Parasegetibacter sp. NRK P23: one gene and its partner. The protein of the gene in region 2 interacts with the protein of the main gene of each other region in a pairwise test. Links are inferred from orthologs where the notes say so. Each region holds a gene or a part of one and is shown on either strand. Other genes may lie near its edges.

Region 1 (7,874 bases), on a different replicon or contig from region 2:
TTTGTCGCCAAAGTCCCAGATCACTTCGGTTGCCGTATTCGAAGCGTGTTTAAAGTCTACTACTCCCCGGTCGTCGAGGCAGGTGTTTTGTTTTGTATTGATTATGGCGAAAGGGGCATTCACCGTGATATATTGTTGTTTGGTGATGCTTGCCTGGCAACGTTGGTTACTAACTGTTAGCGTGACATCATATTTCCCTTCTGTGGTATAGGATTTTTGTACACTGGAGATATAATGCGTGGTATTGTCACCAAAGTTCCAGTTCCAGTATTCCGCGTGCTGGCTTCCGGAAGCCGTGAACAAAATTGGGTTCGGTCCACAGGTTTGCTGGGAGGAAGCCGTAAAGTTGGCCACGGGTGTGCCATAAATTTTGATAGAACTGAGGGTGATGGAACCCTTACATCCGTTATTCGTGGTATATGACAGTGTTGCCCAGTGGTTGCCAACAGTGGTGAATTTTTTTGTCGGCTCAGCCGCCGTGGAAGTAGTACCATCGCTGAACTGCCAGGAATAAGCCGCGATCTGTGATGCATTTGAAGAAAAGAACGTAAGTTCAATCGGTTTCTCGCAGGTGGTAAGGCTGTTGGTTTCACTTACCAGATTCTTATAGCCCACATTAATTTCAGGGGGACCGATCTGAATTTGTTTGCTGGCGGAAGCGGTGCAACCTTCCGCGGTGGTCACTTTTAACCAAATATTTTTGTATCCGTTTGAAGGGTAGTTCCAGGTGATTTTCTTCCCTGTGCCATTTACAACCTGGTCATAATAATTATAATTGAAGTTCCATTCCCATTTCACAACATCCGTACTTGGATCCTCGAATACAACATCCGTAGGGGCCCCGCAAAGGCCGGAAACATTAGAGGTGAACGCTGCCGCACTTGGCGACTTTTTGACCTGAACTGTTTTTGTAACGGAGTAAGGGCATGTACCGAAAGTGTGGTTTAGTTTTACAGTAAAGGAGCCTTCAGTTTGAAAAACCTGTTCAAGCCTTCCGTAGTAATAGTTATAAGTAGGAACCCCGTTTACTTCCCAACTGGTGGAGGAAGGAGCGGGGGATGGAGCTGCTACGAAAGAGGCGGCGGCACCTGTACATATCAGTGCAGGAACATTAAAGTCGCTGCTATACTGTGCCACATTGAGGTAATTGCTTCTTACCTGCTGCGCGGTGCAACCCTCGGAGCTTTTAACGATAAGCTTTACCGTGTAAATGCCTTTTTTATTGAATGCGTGGGACGGGGTCTTCTCGACGCTGGCTGAGCCGTCTCCATAATCCCATTCGTAACTCAGTGTTCCAGGGCCAAAACTATTGTTGCTGAAATTAACCAGGTCAGTTTCTTTACAAAGCACTTCCTGGCTCGCGGTAAATGATGCTCCTATTGCGGGTAGTATCTTTACGGCTTCATTTTTTACCACCGTGTGCGAGCATCCGAAATTATTGGTCACCGTAAGCGATACAGGGGATTCCTGTTCCTGATTGTAAGTGTGGCTCACCGAGGGACCATAGCCCTGGGTTGCAGTTCCATCCCCAAAATCCCAGTAATATCCTGTAATGTTTCCCCCTCCAGGGTTAGAGGTGCTGGTAAAAGTGATGGCGGCGGGCAAACAAGCTTTCGGCGAGGATATGGTGAAACTTGCGGTGGGTGGCGGATGCACCGTTACCGGAATAGTTTTGGAAGACGTTTTCCCATTGTCGGAAACGGTAAGCGTAACCTGATATGTTTTGGTATCGGTATATATAGCCGAAGGGCTGACAAAAGCAGAGCTGTTCCCATTTCCTAGGTCCCAACTGTAAGTGGCTCCGGAAGACGCTCCGGCGGTGCGATTGGTAAAACTTACTTTCAATGGAGCGCATCCCGCGTTTACATCAGCGATGAAGTCCGCGTTCAGTTGAGCATGCAGGGGGAGGAAAAATCCAGCAGGCAGCAATAGAAGTAAGGCTTTTAAAAAACGGACAAGGGTCATAAAGGGGTTCGAAATTACGAACCGAAGATAAGGAGGTTGTATGGGCTAAACAATAAAAGGTGCCCGGTATTTTCACCGATCATGCTGGAAATGGATAAGTTGTTTCCAGTTGCTTTTTTAAGATAGAGGTGTTTTATTCCAGGTTGTAATTGATGAAGAAATTCCGCTTGCGACCTTACTTTTACAGGCGTGAAGCATACACAACAGCCGGTCATCAAAGAAAATTCTTCCTTCGCTCGCATAGCCGCGGCTTTCCGTAAGGAACCCCGCATCGCTATGGTACTCGGCAATACCATTCATTTGTATGGTGTCACGGAAGGTGCTTTCAGGGCAAACACGAGATGGGTAAGGCATGAAATGGCGCATATCCGGCAGTTCCGGCAATATGGCACCGCCGGGTTTATATTGCGGTATGTTTGGGAATGGATCAAACACGGGTATACCAACAACCGCTTCGAAGTAGAGGCGCGGGCGGCGGAGGATGAAGTGGTTTAAAGTTGCCATTCCACGGTGCCGAAGTCGAAACAATGTTCCATCGTATCCCTGGTACAGAGTTGTCCGCTGTCGTTTACGTGGGTGATGATCGTTTCAAAAACGCGGTTTTCCTGCTTTAACCGCACTTTCATGTTTCGCATGTAAAGGTGGGAGTTGTAGGCTTCGAGTAAGGTTGCCGGTCCGGAAGAGCAGATCTTTTCCAGTTCGTTTTCAAGTAGTTGGAAGAAAATCCTTGCCATTTCCAGTGGATCAGCTTCTTTTCCGGTGATCTGCTTCAGGGAAACCGGTTTTTTATCCGTTTCGGGGAAATGGGTCTGGTTGATATTCATGCCCATGCCTACTACGGCGGCGGTCCAGTTTTGGCCGCGAAAGCAGTTTTCTACCAGTATCCCTGCTGCCTTTCTGTCACGCCAATAAATATCATTGGGCCATTTAATTGAAACGTCCCCGTTGGTATGGTTGTCCAGCAGTTGCCGGGCGGCGAGCGATACGGCCCAGTTCAGCTCAAAAGCCTTGCTGATATTGTACAGGCCCGGTTCCACTACCAGGCTCAATACGATGTTTTCTCCTGGATTCGTGTGCCAGGTTTTCCCCCTTTGTCCTCTTCCCGCCGTTTGTTCCAGCGCGAAAAAGGCCGCGCCATTGCCTGCCTTTCCTGCGTGAACCGCCTGCATGGCATAGTTGTTGGAACTGTCAACCGTATTCAAAATGGTCAGGGGCTTGCCCATGGCGCCCCGGTGTGTGATGGATCGCATAAATACCATGATTCCTTCCGCAAATGTAACCGTGAAGTGTCGGTTTGAATCACTAATTTTGAAGCACCTGTAAAAATTGAAATTGTTCACCTAAATCCAAAGTGTTATTGGAACCACTACAAGCATTGGCCGCGAGGGAGAAAACAAGCGTTACTAAGCTTACCAGTCGCTCGAAGATCATCAAGACCATCCTTCATACCATCCAGGAAAAGAAAGGAGAGAATATAATTTCGCTGGATCTGCGCAAAATTCCGGAGGCAGTGGCAGATTTCTTTATCATCTGCGAAGCCACCAATACTACTCAATTGAAAGGTATTTCCGACTTTGTGGAAGAAGAAGTGAAAAAAATCTGTGGCGAAACACCCTATAAACACGAAGGGCACCAGGCACAGCAATGGATCATTATTGACTATGTGAACGTGGTAGTGCACGTGATGTTGCCTGAAACCAGGAAGTTTTACCGCCTGGAAGAAATGTGGAGCGACGCGGCGATGGCCGAGCATAATTCCTGATCCCGTTCTGTTAAAATACTTGCAAAATACCCGTATAAACACGGGGATTTGCTTTATATTGAACAAATTAGCCCCCGATCCATTTATATAAACACGAGAAGAACAAGCACAAATAACCTTATGTCACAAGACGAATACAAAAAAGACGACCGGAATTTTCCCAGGCTGAAACCCAGGCAAGGAGGCGAAGAACCGCCCCGTAAAGGTCCCAAATTCAATATTTACTGGGTATACGGCATCATCGCGGCAGTGCTGCTGGGATTGCAGTTTTTCGGGTCTTTTTCAGCCGATATAAAATCTATCAGCGAGCTGGAATTCAAAAACAACATGCTCGCGAAAGGTGATGTGGCCAAACTGGTTTCCGTTACCAATAAAGACCTGGTAAGGGTATACATCAAGACCGATAGCCTTTCCAAACCTTATTACAAGGATAAACTCTCCAAAAACTGGAATGCTCAAACCAATAAAGGTCCTCAGTTCCAGTTCAACGTAACCAATTTCGAAAGCTTCGAAAAAAGACTGGCCGATTTTTATACCGAAACCGGGATAAAAGAAGTGCCCAATGAAGCCGCGCCCGAAAGTGATTGGTTTGCACCCCTTCTCCAATTCCTGCTTCCCTTGTTGATATTCATTGGTTTATGGGTATTGCTGATGCGAAAAATGGGCGGTGGCGCCGGCGGCGGAAGTGGTCCCGGAGGTATTTTCAATATTGGCAAATCCAAGGCCCAATTGTTCGAGAAGGGAACTAAAGTAAATATTACGTTCAGTGATGTGGCCGGTTTGGATGAAGCGAAGGTGGAAGTGATGGAGATTGTTGATTTCCTGAAGAATCCCAAGAAATATACGGCCCTTGGTGGTAAAATTCCCAAAGGTGCCCTGCTGGTAGGACCTCCCGGTACCGGTAAAACGCTCCTGGCCAAAGCGATGGCCGGGGAAGCGCAGGTGCCTTTCTTCTCGCTTTCCGGTTCCGATTTCGTGGAAATGTTTGTAGGTGTGGGTGCTAGCCGTGTGCGTGACCTGTTCAAGCAGGCCCGCGAAAAAGCGCCCTGCGTGATATTTATCGATGAAATTGACGCCATAGGCCGGGCCCGCGGAAAGAACGTGATGATGAGCAACGATGAAAGGGAAAGCACCCTCAACCAGTTGCTCGTTGAAATGGATGGTTTCGGCGGCGACAGCGGAATTATTATTCTCGCTGCGACCAACCGCCCCGACGTACTGGATAGCGCTTTGTTGCGTCCAGGTCGTTTCGACAGGCAAATCTCTATTGATAAGCCGGATGTGAAAGGCCGTGAAGCCATCTTCAAAGTACACCTGAAAGCCATCAAGGTTTCCGAACAGGTGGACGTGCATAAACTGGCGGAGCAGACGCCCGGTTTCGCCGGAGCCGATATCGCGAATGTTTGTAACGAAGCCGCCCTCATTGCCGCCAGGAAGGGAAAGGCCGGTGTGGAGATGGTTGATTTCCAGGATGCCGTTGACCGTGTGATCGGCGGATTAGAAAAGAAAAACAAGATCATTTCTCCCGAAGAGAAAAAGATCATCGCCTACCACGAAGCGGGCCACGCCATCTGTGGCTGGTACCTCGAACATGCTTATCCGCTGCTCAAAGTAACCATCGTTCCCCGTGGTGTGGCCGCGCTCGGATATGCGCAGTACACCCCGAAAGAACAGTATCTCTATAATACTGATCAATTGTTCGACCAGATTTGTATGACCCTCGGGGGCCGCGCAAGCGAAGAACTGAACTTCGGTAAAATATCCACCGGCGCGCAGAACGACCTGCAACAGATCACCCGCATGGCTTACGCCATGGTGACCGTTTACGGTATGAACGATAAGGTGGGTAACGTCAGTTTCTACGAATCACAACAGGGCGAATACAATTTTACCAAGCCTTACAGTGATGAGACCGCCCAGATGATCGATAACGAAGTGCGTAGCCTGATCCTCGGGGCCTACAACCGCACTAAGGAATTGCTTACCGAAAGAAGTCACGAAGTGAAATTGCTGGCGGAAGCGCTGTTGGAAAAAGAAGTATTGTTCCAGAGTGATGTGGAAAAACTGATCGGTAAAAGACCCTATGAAGAACGCAAGGCGTTGGACGTAGCAGACCCAACTCATGAGCCAACAGGCGGCATCAGCGCCGGCGTTCCACCAACAGAAATGCCACAATCAACTGAAGTACAGCCCTAATATCATGAACGTATCTCCTTCTAAAGAAAGCATCTTAAAAAAAATAAGAAAGGCGTTGACCGTATCAACGCCTCTTCCTTTTTCCCAGAGCGAAGGTTATCAATCGGTGTATCAGCCACAGCAAATGGAACCGGAAATGGAGTTTGCGGAGAACTTCTCCAGGCTCCAGGGGAAATTTGTATTCTGCCTGAATGAAGCCGAAATGGCGGCACAGCTGAAAGCCTTGTCCGTTCAGCTCGGATGGAAAGGACTCTTCACAAAAGATAATAGTCTGAAACCCGCGCTGGAAGCGGCAGGAATAGCTTTTGATGAATCCACCACGCTCCACAATTGTGATGCAGCCATCACGACCTGCGAGGCCCTCGTGGCGCGTACCGGTTCTATCGCATTGAGCGCGGCACTGAACGGAGGGCGCACTACCAGCGTTTACGCCCCGGTACATATCTGTATCGCTTACTCCAACCAACTGGTGTACGATATCAAAGATGCCATGCAACTGGTGCGGGAGAAATACCCGGAACGTCTGCCATCGCTGATTACGTTCGCCAGCGGACCCAGCCGTACCGCCGATATTGAGAAAACACTGGTGGTAGGGGTGCATGGTCCGAAGGAAGTGTATGTATTTCTTGTAGACCAACATGCGTAGTAATTTTGAATTTTCCTCCATGGTCCTTCCACCGGGAAAAAAGATTTACTTCCTCTCCGATTTCCACCTGGGCGCGCCCAACCACGCGCAGAGCCGGGAAAGAGAAGACAGGATTGTCCGTTTCCTGGAACAGATCATGCCTGAAACGGGAGTACTCTTCATTGTTGGCGATATCTTCGATTTCTGGTACGAATACAAAACAGTTGTGCCGAAAGGCTACATCCGTTTGCTGGGGCAACTCGCACGGTTTACCGATGCAGGTATTCCCGTTCATTTTTTTACCGGAAACCACGACATGTGGATGGATGGTTATTTTGAAGAAGAACTGAATATCCCCGTGTACCATGAACCAAAAGCGTTCGAATTCAATGGGAAGCAATTCCTTATCGGACACGGAGATGGCCTGGGTCCCGGTGACCACGGCTATAAATTCATCAAAAAAATATTCCGGAACAAACTCTGCCAGTGGATGTTCGGCGCGCTGCACCCCGCATGGGGGATAGGTTTGGCGAACTTTCTGAGTAGGAGAAGCAGGGCCGCTACAGGGCAGTCCGACGAAAAGTTCCTCGGGGAAGAGAACGAATGGCTCATCATCTATTGCAAGGAAGTATTGCAGCGGCAGTTCTACGATTATTGTATATTCGGACACCGGCACCTGCCCATCGACTGGCCGCTGCCCGGAGGAAGCAGGTACGTGAACCTCGGCGACTGGATTAAATATTACAGCTACGCCGTTTTTGACGGTAACCATCTTTCACTCGAGTACCACAAGGTTTGAAAAAACTGATCACATATCTGTTGGCGCTGCTCGCCGGAACACAGTTCCTCCTCGCGCAAACACCGGAACTTATCAGGGAAATTCACGGTGATTTCATTGATTTTACCACCGACAACATTGGTAATACTTACCTGCTCACCAGGCAGAACCAATTGAAGAAATACAATCCCGATGGCGATTCCCTCTCCGTTTTCAACGATGTGAAGCGCTTCGGAAAGTTGTATTCGATGGATGCCTCCAACCCGTTGAAACTCGTACTCTATTACCGTGATTTTTCCACGGTGGTGGAACTGGACCGTCTGCTTAACGTACGTAATACCATCGACCTGAAAAAGCTGAACATCTTCCAGCCCAAAGCGGTAGGGCTTTCCAACGACAACAACATCTGGGTGTACGATGAACTGGAGGCGCAACTCAAGAAGGTCGGGCAGGATGGAATGTTGCGCAGCGCCACCACCGATCTGCGCCAGGCACTGGATTCATTGCCTTCACCCACCGTGCTCTCAGACCAGGACGCGTTGGTTTAC
Region 2 (8,000 bases):
AACTTCCGCAGATCATCACCGCGATGCGGGAACAGGTGATCGCCAGCGGCGGATTTTTTCTCTTCGAACAAAAAGTAAATCAGTTCATCCTCGAAAACAATGCCGTTACTGGCGTGAAAACACAACAAGGCGGCGCATGGAAAGGCGAAGCCGTGATACTGGCTACAGGGCATTCGGCACGAGACATATTTCACCTGCTCGATGAGCAGCAGATACTGATCGAAAACAAATCGTATGCTTTGGGCGTTCGCATTGAACATCCGCAAGCGCTGATAGATACCATTCAATACCATTGCCCGGTAAGGAACGAGCACCTTCCTCCTGCATCTTATAGTCTGGTGGAACAGGTACAAGGACATGGCGTATTTTCTTTCTGTATGTGTCCTGGTGGTATTATCGCCCCGGCGGCCACGGCTCCGGGCGAAGTGGTGGTGAACGGGTGGAGTCCTTCCAAGCGGAATAATCCTTATGCGAACTCGGGCATGGTGGTAACGGTGCACCCCGAGAAGTTGAAGCGCTTTGAAAAATATGGTGCTTTGGCCGGCATGTATTTCCAGCAGGAGATTGAGCAGAAAGCAGCCTGGGTGGGTGGTGGTAAACTCGTGGCCCCCGCGCAGCGCATGGGCGATATGGTGAATGGCAGAAATTCGGCTTCACTACCGGATTGCTCTTATCTGCCCGGTATTCATTCCGCCGACCTGCGGGAGGTGCTTCCGGGGTTTATACATACCAGTCTGAAAGAAGGTTTCGTGGCGTTTGGAAAAAAGATGCGCGGTTATCTTAGCAACGAAGCGGTGGTGGTGGCTACTGAATCGCGGACTTCTTCTCCCGTGCGCATTCCAAGGGATGGTGTTACCCTGCAACATCCGCAGATAGCGGATCTGTACCCTTGCGGAGAAGGCGCGGGTTACGCGGGCGGTATCGTGAGCGCTGCTATGGATGGAGAAAGGGTTGCGGAGGTGATTGCCATGCGGTAACAACAAAAACGCAATTATTTTTCCTGAATCATTTCATTCCTTAATTTGGGTTCAAATCTTTTCTCTTGAACCTTACCGAAGACCAGATACTTTCCCTTGCCCCCGATGATGCCTCCCGCAAGGCGGGCAAAGACCTTTCTTCTCCCAAAAAATGGGTGAGCAAAGGCGCTACCGCGTTGGCTTTGTGGGGCGAATGCCAGGGAAGTGGCAGCAAACCCTATCAGACACAGGTCGATCTTTCCGCCATAGCATTCAAATGTTCCTGCCCCAGCCGGAAGTTTCCCTGCAAACATGGGCTTGGACTTCTATTATACAAAGCTGGTCATCCCAATGATTTTAATGCAGCAGCCATGCCGCCCTGGGTGGAAGAATGGATCAACAAAAGGGGTCAGAAACAACAAGCCGAAGCCGCGGTAAATACAGCACCTAAAGATGAAGCTTCCCGGGAGAAACGACAGAAAGCACGCGAATCAAAAGTTGAAGACGGCATAGAAGAACTGCTCCGCTGGCTCAAAGATCTTGTGCGCATAGGCCTGCTCGATATCCCCGCAAAGGGGACCGCTTTTTTTGATGCCATGGCACGGAGAATGGTGGATGCACAGGCACCGGGGCTTGCGGCAATGGTACGCTCCCTTGGCAATACGCCTTTTTACAAAGAAGGCTGGCAGGCGGAATTCCTGCACCATCTGGCCCGTATTTACCTGGCGGTATCCGGGATGCGCAATATCAATGCAGCCATTGTCGGATACCCTGTCGAAGATATTCGAACACGCATCGGCTTCCCCCAAAACCAGGAAGAGCTGAAAGAGCAACAGGGATTGGAAGATACATGGCTTATCCTGGGAAAACAGGTATCGGAGGAGGAAGGACTTACCACAGAAAAAAACTGGTTGTACGGCATCAACTCAGGCAAATATGCGTTGGTGCTGCAATTCATTTTCCGGGGTCAGGGACTTCAATTTTCACTATCCCCGGGCATGTTCATTACCGCGGAACTGGTATTTTTCCCTTCTGCCGAACCCCTCAGGGCCCTTATTAAAAAGCAGGTAAGTGTGGGCGGCGATTACCTGATCCATGGCCTTCAGGGATGGAACGAAGCTATAACTGTTCAGGCCAATGCAGGAATGAGGCAACCATTCCTGGAAGAACAGCCAATGGTGGTGCAAAACCTGGTTCCGCTCATCCTGAATAATGAATGGTGGCTGAAGGATGCTTCCGGTAAGATGATGCCCGTGGCTAAAGAATTTTCCTCTGCCTGGAAATTACTCGCCGCCTCGGGAGGAATGCCTTTGAATATGGCCCTGGTGGGAACGAACAATAGTTTTACTCCCCTCGGAATATGGCTTCAAAATAAATACAATCCGTTGTAATGCAGCTGCAGTATTGGGAAGAACTGGTGCACACCGCCCTGCTTGGCACCGACAAGAAAACGCCGGTAAAAGAAGCCGCCCCCGTTGCGCTGCAACATGCGCTTCACCTGATTGAATCAACGATTAGTGATAAAGAAGAGCGTTTCCTTCAAACCATCACGCTTGGCTCCGCCTATGTACGGGCGGGTTTGGAACCTCATCCATCACCCGGAGCGGGAATCCCTTGTGCCGAAGCGGAAGTGTTTTCTTATTGCAATGAAGCCTCACTGAAAACGTTCGCAACTTTATTGCAACAGGAACACCATACGGGTTTGCTGGAAATATGGTTGCAATGCTGCGCGGAAGCAAACCAGTTGATACCCGTATTGTTGCTGCCGGAAATGCTGGATATCGCCACAAGGAACAAAACGCTTCGCCCACTGATCATTACCTGCTCTGGTAAAAGGGGGGAATGGTTGGCAAAGCTTAATCCCGCCTGGCAATTTGCAGAAAGTATTGACAACACCGAAGCCTGGGAAACGGGCACACCCGATCAAAGGAAAACCGCGCTGGCTCAAATAAGAAAAGAGCAACCGGTTGCAGCCATCGAAATGATCCGGAATACCTGGGGTACCGAAGACGCTGCCATGAAACAGGAAATTCTTGCTGTACTGGCGGCCAACCCGGTAGCAGCGGATATTCCCTTTCTAACAGGATTGGCCACTGAAAAAAGCAAAAAGGTGAAAGAAATGGCGCAGGCCATCCTGCGTTCTATTCCTTCCTCTCCTATCGTGCAACAATACGCTGAAGCCCTGCGCCAGTCGCTGGCACCTGAAAAAACACGCACCATGCTGGGGCTTGCCAGCAAAACAATCCTTGCCATTCAGCCCACCGCAACGGATGAATTACAGAAAACAGGTTTGCAGCCACTGAGCAATAGCAAAGAAATGAGCGATGAAGTGTTTATGGTTGCCCAAATGGTGGAACAGGTTCCACCGGAGCATTATGAGAACTGGTGGGGCATGTCTCCGGAAGAAGTGATCCGGTTGTTCGGAAAAGACGACAACGGGAAAAAACTACTGCCTTACCTGGTAAAGGCGGTGATCCGGTTCAAAAGCACCAACTGGGCACTGCTGCTGAAACAACATTCGGCCACCTACTTTATGGAATTGCTACCACTGCTACCGGAACCTGAACAGGACCAATACGCGACGGAACACTTCGACTACCGCCCGGAAGAACTCATGAATTTTCTTATTCAAAGGAAAACGCCCTGGAGTTTGAAACTGGCGGAAAAAGTGCTGCGGTTTGCCTCGAATAACGTTTACGCCTACCCTAAATCATTTTTCAGCAGGCATATTCACCTTATCCCCGCAGGACTGGGAGCCAGTCTGGACAATATTTCCTCCAAACAGCCCGCGTACCAGCAAACCTGGTCCGCCACAGCCGAACACATTTCAGGGCTGTTACAACTCCGATCAAAAATTATTCAATCATTTCATTCATAAAAATCATTATGGCCCCTATACTCAGAATGCACGCGGAACACCTGTTTGCGCAGGAACTGGAAGAACTCAGGAAGAACGATGAGGGGAAACCGCCCGCCAACTGGGTGCTTTCTCCACAATCAGTGGTTACCTACCTAACGGGAGGGAAACTAAAGAACGGGTTCGAAGTAAGCCCCAAATACATCGGCAACAAAAGGCTGATGGAAATTGCCGTGGCTACCCTTACCACCGACCGGGCTCTGTTGCTGTACGGGCTCCCCGGCACGGCGAAGAGTTGGGTGAGCGAGCACCTGGCGGCGGCGATCAGCGGGGACAGTACATTGATTGTGCAGGGAACCGCAGGCACCAGCGAAGAGGCCATCCGCTATGGCTGGAACTATGCAAAATTGCTGGCTGAAGGTCCATCAGAAAGAGCGCTGGTAGAAACGCCGGTAATGCGCGCCATGAAAACGGGTAAGATTGCGCGGATTGAAGAACTGACACGCATAGGAGCCGATGTGCAGGATACATTGATCACTGTGCTGTCGGAAAAAACAATGCCGGTCCCTGAAATCAATACAGAAGTACAGGCCGTCCGCGGGTTCAATGTGATCGCCACGGCCAACAACCGCGATAAGGGTGTGAACGAGCTGTCGAGCGCCCTCAAACGCAGGTTCAACACGGTTATTCTTCCCGTGCCCGACAGCATGGAAGAAGAGATCGACATTGTGAGAAGAAGGGTGGAAAGCTTTGAAAAGACCATGGAACTTCCTGCCGAAAAACCTGCGTTGCAGGAAATCAGGCGCATTGTAACCATATTCAGGGAACTCCGTAACGGTGTTACTGAAGATGGGAAAACGAAACTCAAGATACCCTCCGGCACCTTAAGTACCGCCGAAGCCATTTCGGTAGTGAACAACGGGCTGGCGATGGCCGCCTATTTCGGAGACGGCACACTGAAAGCCGCCGACCTGGCCGCGGGGATAATTGGCGCCATCGTAAAGGACCCTGTTCAGGATAAAGTTGTATGGCAGGAATACCTGGAAACCGTGGTAAAACCCCGCGCCGATTGGAAAGATGTGTACCGCGCCTGCCGCGACCTGGTGTAGTTATTATTCTTTACTTTTCATTTCCACCAAATGCCCGTTCACCTGTTAGGTATACGCCACCACGGCCCCGGCTCCGCCAGAAGTGTGCTCCAGTTCCTGGAAGCGCTGGACCCTGATGTAGTATTGATAGAAGGCCCGCCTGAAGCAGACGCCATACTGGCATTGGCCGCTCATGAAACGCTGAAGCCCCCGGTGGCCATTCTGGCCTTTCATCCCGATGACCCTAAAAAATCCGTCTTCTTTCCTTTCGCTGAATTTTCACCGGAATGGCAGGCCATCCGGTACGCCTTACGAAAGCAAAAACAGGTTCGCTTTATGGACCTTCCCATCGGCACACAACTCGCCATGGAAACACAGGAGGAGACAGCACCCGTAGCGCATGACCCCATCTCACAACTCGCCCTGGCCGACGGTATACCGGATGGTGAAAAATGGTGGGAGCGCCAGTTTGAATACCGCCGCAACAACGAACAGGTATTTGAAGCCGTTGCAGAAGCCATGCATGCATTGCGCGAAGATCATTCCGGAAAAGAAAAACAACTGGAACTGCTCCGGGAAGCACACATGCGCAAAACCATCCGGCAGGCTGAAAAAGAAATGTTCACAGAAATAGCCGTGATCTGCGGCGCATGGCATGTTCCCGCCCTTCAGCACATGCCGAAGCTGAAAGATGACAATGACCTGCTGAAAGGCATACCGAAACTGAAAGTGGAATGTACCTGGATTCCATGGAGCAACAGCAGACTCAGTGTGTATTCAGGCTATGGCGCCGGTATTCTTTCCCCCGGATGGTACCAGCACCTCTGGCACCATCCTGATGATGACGGCACCCGGTGGATGGCGCTTACAGCGGCCCTCTTCCGTGAAAACGGATTAGATACTTCGGTGGCGCATGTGGTGGAAGCAGTGCGCCTCGCCAATACGTTGGCAGGTTTGCGCGGTTATTCAAAAGCAGGATTGGAAGAATTGAACGAGGCCACGCTCAGCGTACTTTGTAACGGAGACGCCACCCCCATGCACCTGGTGCACCAGCAACTGATGGTGGCCAATAACCTGGGCACGGTGCCGGACGATGTGCCCAAACCTCCGCTCCAGAACGATATTGAGAAAAAACAAAAATCACTCAGGCTACCGCCTTCCGCTGACTGGAAAGACTATACGCTCGATCTGCGAAAAGAGACCGATCTGGAAAGAAGCAGGTTACTGCACAGGCTGCTCCTGCTTGGCATCAGATGGGGAGAACAAACCGCCGTGAATGGAAAAGGCACTTTTAAAGAACAATGGCGGCTTCAGTGGAAACCTGAACTATTAATAGACATCATTGAAAAAGGCGCATGGGGCAATACGGTGGAAGTGGCCGCAGGCAATTATGTGACCCGGCAGGTGAACGAATCGGATGCGCTGGAAGCCATCAGTGCTTTGCTCATCAACACACTTCCCGCGGAACTCCCGGTAGCGCTGGATGCCGTGATCAAACGGATCGAACAACTATCGGCCGCAACTTCCGACACCATTCAACTGATGCAAATTGTTCCGGAACTGGTAAATGCCGCACGGTATGGCGCCGTGCGGCAGTCGGACACCCAAAAACTACTCGAAGTAGTAACGGAGATCCTTACCCGCGTCTGTATCAGTCTGCCCAATGCCTGCGCAGCCGTTTCAGACGATGCCGCCGAGCACTTGCTGGAACTTGTTTTCAGGATGAACGACGCCGTTAACATTTTACAGGATGCAGAAATAGCTCTTCTCTGGGAAAACACCTTGCAAAACATAGCCTTCAGCAACCATACAACGCCCGTGATCGCCGGCTATGCCACGCGGTTACTCGCCGACCGTAAACTATTGGAAGGGGCAGACCTGGCGGCGCATTTTAGCAGGGCCATGTCGCCTGCAACACCAGCTGCGCTGGTGGCTTCATGGCTGGAAGGATTTCTGAAAGGCAGTGGTACATTGTTGCTGATAGATACCGCACTTTGGAACGTAGTAAACAATTGGGTAGCGCAACTGGAAGAAAATACCTTCCTCGAATTGTTGCCGCTTATCCGCCGCACCTTCGCGCGCTTTACCGCGCCGGAACGAAGAAAACTCGGGGAGAAAGCCAGACTGGGATCAGGCTCAACCGGAACGGCTCCTGAAAAAAAATTGCCCTTCAACGAAGAACGGGCCGTTGCCGCTATCCCACTCATCATGGAATTACTGGGCCATCAATACAACGCCGCAAAATGAACAACGAACCCTTACTCCGGAAATGGAGACTGATACTGGGCGCCAATGAAAACGACGGAACACAGGTCAACCTTTCGGGACTGGACCTTAGCATGGACAATACGCTCCAGGCGCTTTACGACAGCAACCGTGAAGGCGGGCTGGGCCCATCTTCCCCCAACGTTAGCCGCTGGCTGGGCGATATCCGCGCCTACTTCCCTTCCACCGTGGTGCAGGTGATGCAACAGGATGCCATGAAACGCCTGAACCTGACTCAGATGCTTTTTGAAAAAGAAACCCTGGAAAACATAACACCGGATGTAAACCTGGTGGCCACGTTATTAACGCTGAGCAGGGTGATCCCCGATAAAACAAAAGATACCGCGAGGCAAGTGGTGAGGAAAGTAGTGGATGAACTCATGAGAAAACTCAGCCAGCCTACCATACAGGCCATTACCGGAAGCCTGAACCGGAGCATCCGCAACCGCCGCCCGCGCCACAACGAAATCAACTGGCATCAGACCATCCTCAAAAACCTGCGCCATTACCAGCCGGACTACAAAACCGTGATCCCCGAAACAAAGATCGGCTACGGCCGGAAAAGATCTTCGCTGATAGATGTGGTGCTTTGTCTGGACCAAAGCGGCTCTATGGGCACCTCAGTGGTCTATTCAGGTATTTTCGGTTCCGTAATGGCATCCATCCCCGCTGTTAAAACAAAAATGGTAGTATTCGACACGGCTGTGGCTGACCTTACCGAAGAACTGGACGATCCCGTTGACCTGCTGTTCGGTGTGCAACTGGGTGGCGGAACAGATATACACGCGGCGCTCAGCTATTGCACCAAAATCATCTCCCGCCCCACCGACACGG

The links.
Region 1: the proteins of M4J38_RS19295 (region 2) and rsfS interact in binary tests that used the Escherichia coli proteins (3 or more experiments, as listed by UniProt). The link is inferred for Parasegetibacter sp. NRK P23 from one-to-one orthologs.

The regions. Positions count from the first base shown.
Region 1 is NZ_JAMDLG010000001.1:3,349,368-3,357,241, forward strand. Bases 2,167-5,024 are described here. They hold rsfS (ribosome silencing factor), read left to right. Parts: upstream 2,167-3,322; coding sequence 3,323-3,727; downstream 3,728-5,024. Other genes in these bases: M4J38_RS13540 (DUF4157 domain-containing protein), read left to right, coding at 2,167-2,460; M4J38_RS13545 (biotin--[acetyl-CoA-carboxylase] ligase), read right to left, coding at 2,457-3,215; ftsH (ATP-dependent zinc metalloprotease FtsH), read left to right, coding at 3,848-5,024. In the rest of the region: M4J38_RS13535 (PKD domain-containing protein), read right to left, coding at 1-1,965; more of M4J38_RS13540, read left to right, coding at 2,155-2,166; more of ftsH, read left to right, coding at 5,025-5,923; M4J38_RS13560 (LUD domain-containing protein), read left to right, coding at 5,979-6,569; M4J38_RS13565 (UDP-2,3-diacylglucosamine diphosphatase), read left to right, coding at 6,589-7,347; M4J38_RS13570 (hypothetical protein), read left to right, coding at 7,344-7,874. UniProt on the Escherichia coli protein: Functions as a ribosomal silencing factor. Interacts with ribosomal protein uL14 (rplN), blocking formation of intersubunit bridge B8.
Region 2 is NZ_JAMDLG010000023.1:121,806-129,805, reverse strand. Bases 2,899-5,882 are described here. They hold M4J38_RS19295 (AAA family ATPase), read left to right. Parts: upstream 2,899-3,842; coding sequence 3,843-4,922; downstream 4,923-5,882. Other genes in these bases: M4J38_RS19290 (DUF5682 family protein), read left to right, coding at 4,953-5,882; M4J38_RS19300 (DUF5691 domain-containing protein), read left to right, coding at 2,899-3,834. Also shown: M4J38_RS19310 (NAD(P)/FAD-dependent oxidoreductase), read left to right, coding at 1-977; M4J38_RS19305 (SWIM zinc finger domain-containing protein), read left to right, coding at 1,043-2,347; more of M4J38_RS19300, read left to right, coding at 2,347-2,898; more of M4J38_RS19290, read left to right, coding at 5,883-7,148; M4J38_RS19285 (VWA domain-containing protein), read left to right, coding at 7,145-8,000.